Regions from separate parts of the Enterobacter sp. AC1 genome, predicted to be linked through region 2. Evidence: predicted binding sites of a transcription regulator. Region 2 holds the regulator's gene; the other holds the start of a gene.
The links. The regulator Fur, encoded in region 2, represses iron uptake genes when iron is present. The targets are predictions, from matches to a motif close to ATAATAATGAGAACNACTATCAA.
Positions count from the first base shown of each region.

Region 1: a site for Fur is predicted at 2,593-2,615, ahead of sodA (superoxide dismutase [Mn]). Genes of this name have one in related genera too.

Region 1 is NZ_JBNDIZ010000012.1:57,644-62,500, reverse strand. Features, by position in the region: gene rhaS (HTH-type transcriptional activator RhaS) at 1-443, shown strand, start outside; gene rhaR (HTH-type transcriptional activator RhaR) at 517-1,365, shown strand; gene rhaT (L-rhamnose/proton symporter RhaT) at 1,366-2,400, opposite strand; gene sodA (superoxide dismutase [Mn]) at 2,689-3,309, shown strand; gene yiiM (6-hydroxyaminopurine reductase) at 3,317-4,054, shown strand; gene cpxA (envelope stress sensor histidine kinase CpxA) at 4,153-4,857, opposite strand, start outside.
Region 2 is NZ_JBNDIZ010000002.1:399,088-406,350, reverse strand. Features, by position in the region: gene ybfF (esterase) at 28-801, shown strand; gene ybfE (LexA regulated protein) at 930-1,217, shown strand; gene fldA (flavodoxin FldA) at 1,373-1,903, shown strand; gene fur (ferric iron uptake transcriptional regulator) at 2,194-2,640, shown strand; gene chiQ (ChiQ/YbfN family lipoprotein) at 2,748-3,077, opposite strand; gene chiP (chitoporin ChiP) at 3,125-4,522, opposite strand; gene glnS (glutamine--tRNA ligase) at 4,969-6,636, opposite strand; gene nagE (N-acetylglucosamine-specific PTS transporter subunit IIBC) at 6,806-7,263, opposite strand, start outside.

The DNA of each region.
Region 1 (4,857 bases), on a different contig from region 2:
AGCAGAGCGAGGACGGGCAGGAGACCCATGCCATTGCCACCCGCGAGCTGCTGTTTATGCAGCTGCTGGTTCTGCTGCGTCGCAGCAGCCTGGTGGAAGGGCTGGCAAATAACGACGCGCGGCTGAACCAGCTGTTGGCCTGGCTGGAGGACCATTTCGCTGATGACGTATGCTGGGAAGCGCTGGCGGATGATTTTTCGCTGTCGTTACGCACGCTCCATCGTCAGCTGAAGCAGTACACGGGGCTCACCCCTCAGCGCTACCTCAACCGCCTGCGCCTGATCAAAGCGCGTCACCTTTTACGTCACACCGACGAAAGCGTCACGGATATCGCCTATCGCTGCGGTTTCGGCGACAGTAATCACTTTTCGACTCTTTTTCGCCGCGAGTTTAGCTGGTCGCCGCGCGATATCCGTCAGGGGAAGGATGCTTCGCTCCAGTAACGCGAAGGCAATCACCGTTTTATTGCCGTAAAAAGGCTAATAATGTCCGGTTATTCACCGTAGAGGTTGTGGTGTGGCCGCTCAGTTAATTCTTCGCAAAGATGACTTTTTTGCCTCCGCGAGCCAGGCCGTCGCGGTGGCCGACCGCTATCCGCAAAATGTCTTTGCCGAGCATACGCACGAGTTTTGCGAGCTGGTGCTGGTGTGGCGCGGCAACGGCTTACACATCCTTAACGGCCGGCCCTACCGCATCACGCGTGGCGATCTGTTTTACATCCGCGCCGAAGACAAACACGCTTACGCCTCGGTTAACGATCTGGTGTTGCAGAACGTTATCTACTGCCCGGACAGGCTCAAACTGAATGTCGACTGGGCGGCCTATATCCCCGGTTTTCTCAATGCCAGAGGCGAACCCCACTGGCGCTTAAGCAGCAACGGCATGGCTCAGGTGCGCCAGACGATCTCCCAGATGGAGCAGGAGAGCCAAAAGCACGATCCGGTGGCAAACCCGATGGCGGAGCTGCTGTTCGCCCAGCTGGTGATGACTCTCAAGCGCCATCGTTACGCTACCGATAACCCCTCCGCAACCGTCCAGGAAGCGCTGCTGGACAAGCTGATCGCCCGGCTTGCGGGCAGCCTGAACAAAAGTTTTGTGCTGGAAAAGTTCTGCGAACAGGAGCAGTGCAGCGAGCGCGCGCTGCGCCAGCAGTTCCGCACCCAGACGGGGATGACGGTGAACCACTACCTGCGCCAGCTGCGCATCTGCCACGCCCAGTACCTGTTGCAGCATACTGAGCTGATGGTGAGCGAAGTGGCGATGCGCTGCGGATTTGAGGACAGTAATTACTTTTCGGTGGTGTTTAACCGCGAGGTGGGGATGACGCCGGTTCAGTGGCGTCATCGCAGTCGAAAGGCGGCGTAGTCAGTTCGCCATGCCGAGGCCGACAATATTCGCGGCAATGATGATCACCACGCAGCCCAGGCTTAGAACGCCCACCGGACGACGCCCGGCGTTATTCCACTCCTTCAGTACCAGCCCAACCAGTCCGCCACACAGCACGTAGAAGCTCATGTGCAGCATCCAGCTTATGTAGTCGTACTGCGGTGGAATGCTGGCGTGGCCCCAGGCGTAGAAAAAGAACTGCAGATACCACATGAGGCCGCCCAGCATCGACAGCAGCACATTGGTGATGATTAAGGATTTTGCCAGTGAGAAATCGGCTTTTACCGACAAATCCTTCACTTTTGCCAGACGAATGAAGCAGAAGCCGAGGTTGACCAGCGCGCCGCCGCCCATGATGACAACGTAGCTTGGCAGTGCCACGTACAGCGGGTCGACGCCCAGCGCGGCGGCCGCTTCGTGCATGGGCTTCGCGGCGTTCATGGCGAACGACATGCCCGCCGAGAAGATGCCGCACATCACTGCCAGCAGCAGCCCTTTCTTCAGATTAAAGTCTTCGGCTTTGATGCCCATCTTGCGCTCTTTCAGCTGACCCGCGCGGGTGACGATACCCACGCCGATCACCGCGACGAGCACGCCCAGCAGCGTCATCTGCCCGCCTTTGGTGTTGAGCAATACGTCAACATTGCCGTTAAGAATGGGCGTCATCAGCGTGCCAACGATCAGCGTAATGCCAATCGCGATGCCGATACCCATCGACATCCCGAGGTAGCGCATGGTCAGGCCGTAGTTGATGTTGCCGATGCCCCACATCGCACCGAACAGAAACACCGGCAGCAAGGTGGAGGCATTGAAGGAGGTGAAGTAGCCCCAGAAATCCGGGAGCAGCATGGCGCTAATGGTCCACGGCAAAATCAGCCAGGACACGGTACCGCCAACCGACCACATGGTTTCCCACGACCACCCTTTCACCTTTTTGAACGGGGCATAGAAACAGGCTGCACTGGCCGCGCCTATTAAATGCCAGAAGATACCCATCGTAATCGCATGATTCATTTTTACGTCCTCATCGTTTTTATAGTCGGTGGCGTCCCTCCGACTTGATGAGTGTAAAAATTAGGCGGTTCAGGAACCTTCAGAAGGTTGCCGCACTTTTGTTCTGGATGGCAATCAGCACGTTAACCGGGTGAGCAGACTCACAATTTTGTGTTTAGGCAAAACCTGAATAACCTTATAAAAACTACGGCATTGATAATCATTTTCAATATCATTTAATTAACTATAATGAACCAACTGCTTACGCGGCATTAACAGCTGTGCCGCCCGACAATAATGGAGAGGATTATGAGTTATACACTGCCATCCCTGCCGTATGCCTACGACGCACTGGAACCGCATTTCGACAAGCAGACGATGGAAATCCATCACACTAAACACCACCAGACCTATGTGAACAACGCGAACGCCGCGCTGGAAAGCCTGCCAGAGTTCGCTAACCTGTCTGCTGAAGAGCTGATCACCAAACTGGACCAGCTGCCAGCGGACAAGAAAACCGTTCTGCGCAACAACGCTGGCGGTCACGCTAACCACAGCCTGTTCTGGAAAGGCCTGAAAACCGGTACCACCCTGCAGGGTGACCTGAAAGCGGCTATCGAGCGCGACTTCGGTTCCGTAGACAACTTCAAAGCGGAATTCGAAAAAGCCGCTGCAACCCGTTTCGGCTCTGGCTGGGCGTGGCTGGTACTGAAAGGTGACAAACTGGCGGTGGTTTCTACCGCTAACCAGGACTCCCCGCTGATGGGTGAAGCGATCTCTGGCGCATCCGGTTTCCCAATCCTGGGTCTGGACGTGTGGGAACACGCTTACTACCTGAAATTCCAGAACCGTCGCCCGGACTACATCAAAGCCTTCTGGGACGTGGTCAACTGGGACGAAGCAGCAGCGCGTTTCGCCGCTAAAAAATAAGGTTGCATTGACGCCTGCGAGAAGCGAGTCTGATGACTCGCTTTTTTTGTATCTGCAGAAAGGAGCAGCGATGCATTATCCGGTGAATGTATTTACAGGCAAGGTAAGGGAATACGACGGCAGCCGCCCGAGCGCCATCGCCAAAATTCAGGTCGACGGTGAGCTGACGCTAACCGACCTCGGGCTTGCGGGCGACGAGCAGGCCGAAAAGAAAATCCACGGCGGGCCGGAGCGCGCGCTGTGCCACTATCCGCGCGAACACTATCAGCACTGGAAAACCGAGTTCCCCGAGCTGGCGGATCTCTTCGTCGCCCCCGCGTTTGGCGAGAACCTCTCCACCGAAGGGCTGACCGAAAAGAACGTGTTTATTGGCGATATCTACCGCTGGGGCGATGCCCTGATTCAGGTGACGCAGCCGCGCTCGCCGTGCTTCAAGCTCAACTTCCATTTCGGCATCCAGGATATGTCAGCCCAGCTGCAAAGCGCGGGTAAAACAGGCTGGCTGTACCGCGTGGTGCTGGCAGGGCAGGTATCAGCGGATGCACCGCTGGTGCTGGCGTCGCGCCTGAGCGATGTCTCCGTGTATGAGGCCTGCGCGATTGCCTGGCATATGCCGTTCGACGACGAGCAGTATCACCGCCTGCTGGCGGCGCCAGGTTTATCCACCAGCTGGACGAGAACGATGCAGAAGCGGCGCTTAAGCGGCAAGATTGAGGATAATTCGCGGAGATTGTGGGGGAAATAATTGCCCCTCACCCCGGCCTCTCCCCAAAGGGGCGAGGGTGAAAAGACCGCACCGAGCCGTCCCCTCTCCCCTATGGGGAGAGGGTTAGGATGAGGGGATTACGAACGCTTATACAGCGGCAGCCACAGCGTTAACCGCAATCCGCCCAGCGGGCTGTCGTCGGCTTTGACCCAGCCGCGGTGCTGCTGCATGGCGGTTTCAACAATCGCCAGACCCAGTCCCGTACCGCCAGACTCGCGGTCGCGCGCCTCGTCGGTGCGGTAGAACGGACGGAAAATCTGCTCGCGATCTTCCGGGCTCACGCCAGGACCGTCGTCATCGACAATCACCGTAATCCCGTCTTTATCCACCGAGAACGCCACCTCAATCTTCGTATGCGAGTAGCGCAGGGCGTTACGCACGATATTCTCCAGCGCGCTTTCCAGCGTGTTGGGGTTACCGTACAGCGGCCATGGCCCCGGCGGGAAGTTGACGGTGAACGATTTGCCCATCTGTTCCGCTTCGAACGCCGCGTTATCCAGCACTTCATGCCACAGATGATTGGCTTTGACCGTTTCGCTGACCAGCGCGTTTTTCTGCTGGTTGCGCGACATGACGAGCAGGTCGTTGATCATACTGTCCAGGCGGTGAGCTTCCGTTTCAATACGCTCCAGCTCCTTGCTCTCACCGCTGCGGCGACGCAGCAGCGCGGTGCCAAGCTGCAGGCGCGTGAGCGGGGTGCGCAGTTCGTGCGAGATATCCGACAGCAGGCGCTGCTGTGCCGTCATCATGCGATCGAGCGCGCTCACCATCTGGTTAAAACT
Region 2 (7,263 bases):
TGACATACGTAAAAAAAGAACTTTGCCATGAAATTGAATACCCGAGCGCAAACTGCACAATCGCCGAACAATAATTCTCCCATCGTACTGGTTCACGGGCTTTTTGGCAGCCTGGATAACCTGGGCGTGCTGGCGCGCGATCTGGTTACCGACCACGATATTTTACAGGTCGATATGCGCAATCACGGTCTTTCCGGGCGTTCAGACGAAATGACCTACGCCGCGATGGCACAGGATCTGCTGGATACGCTGGACGCCAACGGCCTGCAGAAGGTAACACTCATCGGGCATTCAATGGGCGGCAAAGCGGTAATGGCCCTGACGGCGCTTGCGCCGGAACGTATTAACGGCCTGGTGGTAATTGATGTCGCGCCCGTGGATTATGACGTCCGCCGTCACGACGAGATTTTTGCTGCCATCAATGCGGTCACTGAAGCGGGCGCTGCGACCCGCCAGCAGGCGGCTGCGGTCATGCGTGACCATCTTGATGAAGAAGGCGTCGTGCAGTTCCTGCTGAAGTCGTTTGTTGACGGACAATGGCGTTTTAACGTGCCGGTGCTCTGGGCGCAGTACAATAATATCGTGGGCTGGGAAACGGTACCTGCCTGGCCACACCCTACCCTCTTCATTCGTGGCGGTAACTCTCCTTATGTTACCGACGCGTACCGCGACACCTTGCTGGCACAATTCCCGCAGGCGCGCGCCCACGTGATTGCCGGGGCCGGACACTGGGTTCATGCTGAAAAACCTGATGCCGTGTTGCGCGCCATTCGCCGCTATCTTGCTGATACTGCAAATTGATTAAAAAGAGAGCGACTGGAAGGCTGCGGGCTTCCAGTCGTTGGCGTGCCGTTTTTGGTGATGTATGATGGCGCGCTTATCGCCCGGGCATTAGCAGGGCGGCGTGTTTCCCCCGAAGTCTCAGAATCATGGCCAAAGAACAAACGGACCGTACGACACTAGATCTGTTCGCGAATGAGCGTCGACCGGGACGACCCAAGACGAATCCGCTCTCGCGCGATGAACAGCTGCGTATCAATAAACGCAATCAGCTTAAACGCGATAAAAATCGTGGGCTTAAGCGTGTCGAACTGAAGCTTAACGCCGACGCCGTCGATGCGCTTAACGAGCTGGCTGACGCGCGGAATATCAGCCGCAGCGAGCTCATTGAAGAGATGTTGATCGCCCAGCTTGAGACGTTACGCAGCCAGGCATAAGTCTGAAAATCCCCTTTATCGCCCTTTTCATGTAGCACAGAGTGCAGTCCTGCGCGATAGCTGTTTCCGCAGGGTTGCCAGTTCTGCTATTATTGCCCTTATCCGTGGCCAAATTGCGCCACCATACTATTAAGTTTCAAGAGGTTATTTTACTCATGGCAATCATCGGCATTTTCTTTGGCAGTGATACCGGCAATACCGAAAATATCGCAAAAAACATTCAAAAACAGCTCGGTAAAGACGTTGCTGATGTGCATGACATCGCCAAGAGCAGCAAAGAAGATCTCGAAGGCTATGACATTCTTCTGTTGGGTATTCCAACCTGGTACTACGGTGAAGCCCAGTGCGACTGGGATGATTTCTTCCCGACGCTGGAAGAAGTCGACTTCAACGGAAAGCTGGTCGCCCTGTTTGGCTGCGGCGATCAGGAAGACTACGCCGAGTACTTCTGTGACGCGCTGGGGACTATCCGCGACATCATTGAGCCGAATGGCGCAGCGATCGTTGGCCACTGGCCAACTGCCGGTTACCACTTCGAAGCGTCTAAAGGCCTGGCCGATGACGATCATTTCGTGGGTCTGGCCATTGATGAAGACCGTCAGCCAGAGCTGACGGCAGAGCGCGTTGAGAAATGGGTTAAGCAGATCCGTGAGGAACTGCACCTGGACGATATTCTTAACGCCTGATTTCTTCCGCGGCGCAGCGGCGGCTGCGCCAGTGCTCCAGGTCAAACCGATTAAATTAATCGCTACAATCTTTTAACTTTTTCGTCCAGACCTGTACAATGTCTCCCTGATAAACGTGGTTTTCCTTTGAACAAGTTTGTTGGTGATACCACGTTTTTATAAGCATATTTTGCCTGAGACTTGCAGTTTTCATTTAGCCATGGCAGTTCTATAATGAGACGCATTATCCCGGGTGCATTTTCTGTCACTTCCTACAGAAGTGAATCGTTTAGCAACAGGACAGATTCCGCATGACTGACAACAATACCGCATTAAAGAAGGCTGGCCTGAAAGTTACGCTTCCTCGGTTAAAAATCCTCGAAGTGCTTCAGGGTCCAGACAATCACCATGTCAGTGCGGAAGACCTCTACAAACGTCTTATCGACATGGGTGAAGAGATTGGGCTGGCTACCGTCTATCGCGTGCTGAACCAGTTTGACGACGCGGGCATTGTTACCCGTCATAATTTCGAAGGCGGTAAATCTGTTTTCGAACTGACCCAGCAGCAGCACCACGATCACCTGATCTGCCTCGATTGCGGCAAGGTCATTGAATTTAGCGATGATTCCATTGAATCACGTCAGCGTGAAATCGCCGCGCGTCATGGCATCCGCCTGACCAACCACAGCCTGTACCTTTACGGTCACTGCGCTGAAGGCGACTGCCGCGAAGATGACCACGCGCACGACGCAAAATAATCAGTATTCATACTCTGAGCCAGCCGCAAGGTTGGCTTTTTTTTTTCCTGTTTTCAGGCATAAAAAAGCCCGGTAAGCTTAGCGCCACCGGGCATGATAACAGCAGGTTAATTACTGTTACTGCTGCGGATCTCTTTCCAGATCTGGTCGCAACGCTTCGCCACTTCCTGATCGTTACCGGTTTTACGCGCCTGGATACAGGCCTGGTAATCCATCACGCGAACATTTTCCTGCGTTGCGAACTGTTCATGCGCTTTCTCTTTTTTCAGCACATTCAACACGCTCTGGCAGGCCTGAATTTTCTCCGGCGAGCCTTCAGCGGTATTGATGCACGCGCTGTAGGCCTCCTTGAGACGGGAGTCTTCTTGAGGGGCCTGAGTCTGAGCACACGCCACCAGCCCCGACGCCAGCAGCGCGACAATTACGATTTTTTTTATCATGTGCAGTCTCCGGTCCGGCGGGCGCTAACCCGCCGGACGATTCATCAGAAGATGGTGAACGGTGCGATAACCATGAATTTCACGTCACGTTCGTCCTGGAAGATGTTGCCGTAACCGCCCGCATAGCTCGGGATATCGGAGTGGTTGTCATACTGGGTGAAGTGCAGTTTGAACATCGTGCCTTTCGCGCGACCATCCTGCAGGGTATAGATAGCATCCAGGCTGTAGGAGGACTCTTTCAGACGATAGTTTGGATCGTAGTAGGCATCCGGTGTTGCCATATCGGCAGGTTTTGCATCCCAGGCGTAAGCGTAAGAGGCACCCACGGCCCAGCCAGGCAGATTCCAGTTTTTGAGGTCATACATTGCGCCGAAGAAGACCGCTTTCTCGCCGTCGGCGTTGAAGTCGGAACGGTTATCCCACCAGATATCCAGGCGGCCGTTGGACGATGCATAGGTCGGGGTCATACGCTGCAGGAAGTACCCCTGCTGCCCTTCCGCCTTAACCCATGTGCCTTCCAGGCGCAAATCAACCTGACCGACCTTGTAGCCGAAGGTCAGCGCCTGTAACCACGCGGTGCCGTCATAAATATCATTGACGCCACCGTTGCTGACCTTGTCGCGCGTACCGTAGAACTGGTAGCTGGTGCTCAGCGGGCTACCCGCGACATCAAACTTATAGCTGGCCTTGGCAAAGTACTGATCGACATAATCTTGCGCCTGGCCAAATGCGGCTTCGAGAACCAGATCGTTTTTGAAGTCGTATTTCGCACCCAGCGAGTGCAGATAATCTACTTTGGTTTTCTTATCGTTCTGGTAGAACTTGTCCATTTCGATGTGCCATGGTGCTTTATACTCGTTGGTCCACATATAAGAGAAGCTCAACGCACCCGCATCACCGTAGTCAAAGTTCGCCCCGGCTTCTGCCCCCTGATAGGTACCCGGCATAAAGCTCCAGTGCGGCGCTAACAGCGTCTGGCCGGTTGGCTGAATATAGCCACCGCGCGCCCATACCGGGCCGTATTTAAATTTCGCTGCGGCCTTATAAAGGCTGATTCCGCTCTTATCCCCGGACCAGTCTTCTTTATAGGCTTTGTTGCTGGAGGAGAAGGCAATTTCGTTCGGGTGGCCGCTGTCGCCGTTTTCCGCCATTTCGATTGCGGTGAACGCAGCAATATCCAGACCGAACATATCCGCGGCATAACCCGACTGGAAGTCCAGGTTGGCGTTCCAGGTGGAGTGAGAAAGGTTAGTTTTGTATTTGTCTTCAGTGACGTCTTTACGGTCACGTTCACGCTGCCAGTAATAAATACCGCCCGTGAGGGTAGAATCTTCGATGAAACCCGCGGCTTTCGCCTCTGGTGTAACGACCAGGCCCGACATTGCTGTCACACCGGCAATAGCCAGCGCCAGCGCACTACGTTTGCCACTGAACGTACGCATAGATTATTCCTCTTTGACGAATTAAAACGCCTGAAACGGCGAAAATAAAAAAGACCAAATGGTCAGGGGTAGTTATAAATACCCTCGAATTAACTACCGTCTTTAGGTTATTTTTCGCGACGCGAATTATCAATGCTTTTCAGCGGACAAAAGTCAGGATTATGACGAAGTGCACATAATTGGTAGTGCTTTGTAACATTTACCGGAGGGCGAGATTTGGCGGGGCAAGCCATTAAATTTCAGAGGGTAAGATCGTTAATTGCTGTTACTTTTTACAAATTGCGTATTGATGATAAAAAACAAACTTTTTTCAGAAAAATAAGTAGCACCACATTGACCTGATATTTTCCACGATATTATTACCCCCCTGCTTTAACGATATGATCGTTAAATAAAAAAACGCCGCAATAAGCGGCGTTTGTCTCTCATTGACCAATGCAGCGTTATTATTCGCCGATTTTGGTCCAGGTATCACGCAGACCCACGGTACGGTTAAATACCGGTTTTTCCACCGTGCTGTAACGGCTGTCCAGGCAGAAGTAACCTTCACGCTCGAACTGGAACGCTTTACCCGCTTCAGCGGCTTTCAGGGAAGGCTCCGCATAACCCTGCTTGATCACCAGAGATTCCGGGTTGATGGTCGCCAGGAAGTCTTCAGCAGCACCCGGGTTTGGCACGCTGAACAGACGATCGTACAGACGAATTTCCACCGGCAGCGCGTGGGATGCGCTCACCCAGTGAATAACGCCTTTCACCTTGCGGCCGTCCGCCGGATCTTTACTCAGCGTTTCAGCGTCATATGAACAGAAGATGGTGGTGATGTTACCTTCCGCGTCTTTCTCTACGCGCTCTGCCTTGATGACGTAGGCATTACGCAGACGCACCTCTTTACCCAACACCAGACGCTTGTACTGCTTGTTGGCTTCTTCGCGGAAGTCAGCGCGGTCGATCCAGATTTCACCGCTGAACGGCACGTCACGGCTGCCCATTTCCGGCTTATTCGGATGGTTAGGCATGGAGACCAGCTCGCTTTCACCCTGCGGATAGTTCTCGATAACCAGCTTCACCGGATCGATGACCGCCATCGCGCGCGGTGCGTTTTCGTTGAGGTCTTCGCGAATGCAGGATTCCAGAGAAGCCATTTCAATGGTGTTGTCCTGCTTGGTCACGCCGATACGTTTGCAGAACTCACGAATAGACGCGGCAGTATAACCACGACGACGCAGACCAGAGATGGTCGGCATACGCGGGTCGTCCCAGCCCTCAACGTGCTTGTCGGTCACCAGCAGGTTCAGCTTACGCTTGGACATCACGGTGTATTCCAGATTCAGACGAGAGAACTCGTACTGACGCGGATGCACAGGAATGGTGATGTTATCCAGTACCCAGTCATACAGACGGCGGTTGTCCTGGAACTCCAGCGTACACAGGGAGTGGGTGATGCCTTCCAGCGCATCGCTGATGCAGTGGGTGAAGTCGTACATCGGGTAGATGCACCACTTGTTACCGGTCTGGTGGTGTTCAGCAAATTTAATACGGTACAGCACCGGATCGCGCATCACGATGAACGGAGACGCCATATCGATTTTGGCACGCAGGCAGGCTTTGCCCTCTTCGAAGCCACCGGCACGCATTTTTTCAAACAGCGCCAGGTTCTCTTCCACGCTGCGATCGCGGAACGGGCTGTTTTTGCCCGGTGCGGTCAGCGTACCGCGATATTCACGGATCTCGTCAGCAGACAGCTCGTCGACGTACGCCAGACCTTTGTTGATAAGCTCTACCGCATAGGCGTACAGCTGATCAAAATAGTCAGAGGAGTAGCAGATATCGCCAGACCAGTTGAAGCCCAGCCATTGCACGTCGTTCTTAATGGACTCAACGTATTCGATGTCTTCTTTTACTGGGTTGGTGTCATCGAAACGTAGGTTGCACTGCCCCTGATAGTCCTGGGCAATGCCAAAGTTCAGGCAGATAGATTTTGCATGCCCGATATGCAGGTAGCCATTTGGCTCCGGCGGGAAGCGGGTATGAATTGTGGTGTGCTTACCACTGGCCAGATCTTCATCGATGATCTGACGAATAAAGTTACTCGGGCGGGCTTCTGCCTCACTCATCGTGGATTCCTCAAAGCGTAAACAACGTATAACGGCATATGATCTTATAAGCCGGACGTAGTGACAACCCTTAAAACGGCTCTGAAGAAAATAATGGGGGCATTTGCTGCAAAAAAAAGCGGCGGAGGATATCCCCCGCCGCTTAAGGCATGACTCTACTCAGGAGCGATTACTTGCCTTTAATCTCATACAGCGGCGTTTGACCCGCAACCACCTGACCTTTCGCCTGGATGACCAGGCCACTGAAGTCGTCGATGTTGCTGCAAACCACCGGGCTTATCATGGAGCGCGCGTTGGCGTTCAGGAAGTCCAGATCCATTTCCAGAACCGGCTGACCGGCCACCACTTCAGCGCCCTCTTCCACCAGGCGAGTAAAGCCCTGACCGTTCAGCGCAACGGTATCGATACCCATGTGGACAACGATCTCCGCGCCATTTTCGGTTTCGAGGCAGAACGCGTGGTTGGTGTTGAAGATTTTCACGATGGTACCGGCAGCAGGAGACACAACGGTTTTGTCCGTTGGTTTCACCGCAACACCGTCACCGACCGCTTTGCTGGCGAACGCTTCATCAGGCACCTGCTCAATCGCAACGACCTCACCGGTGACGGGAGATACCAGCGCGGCAA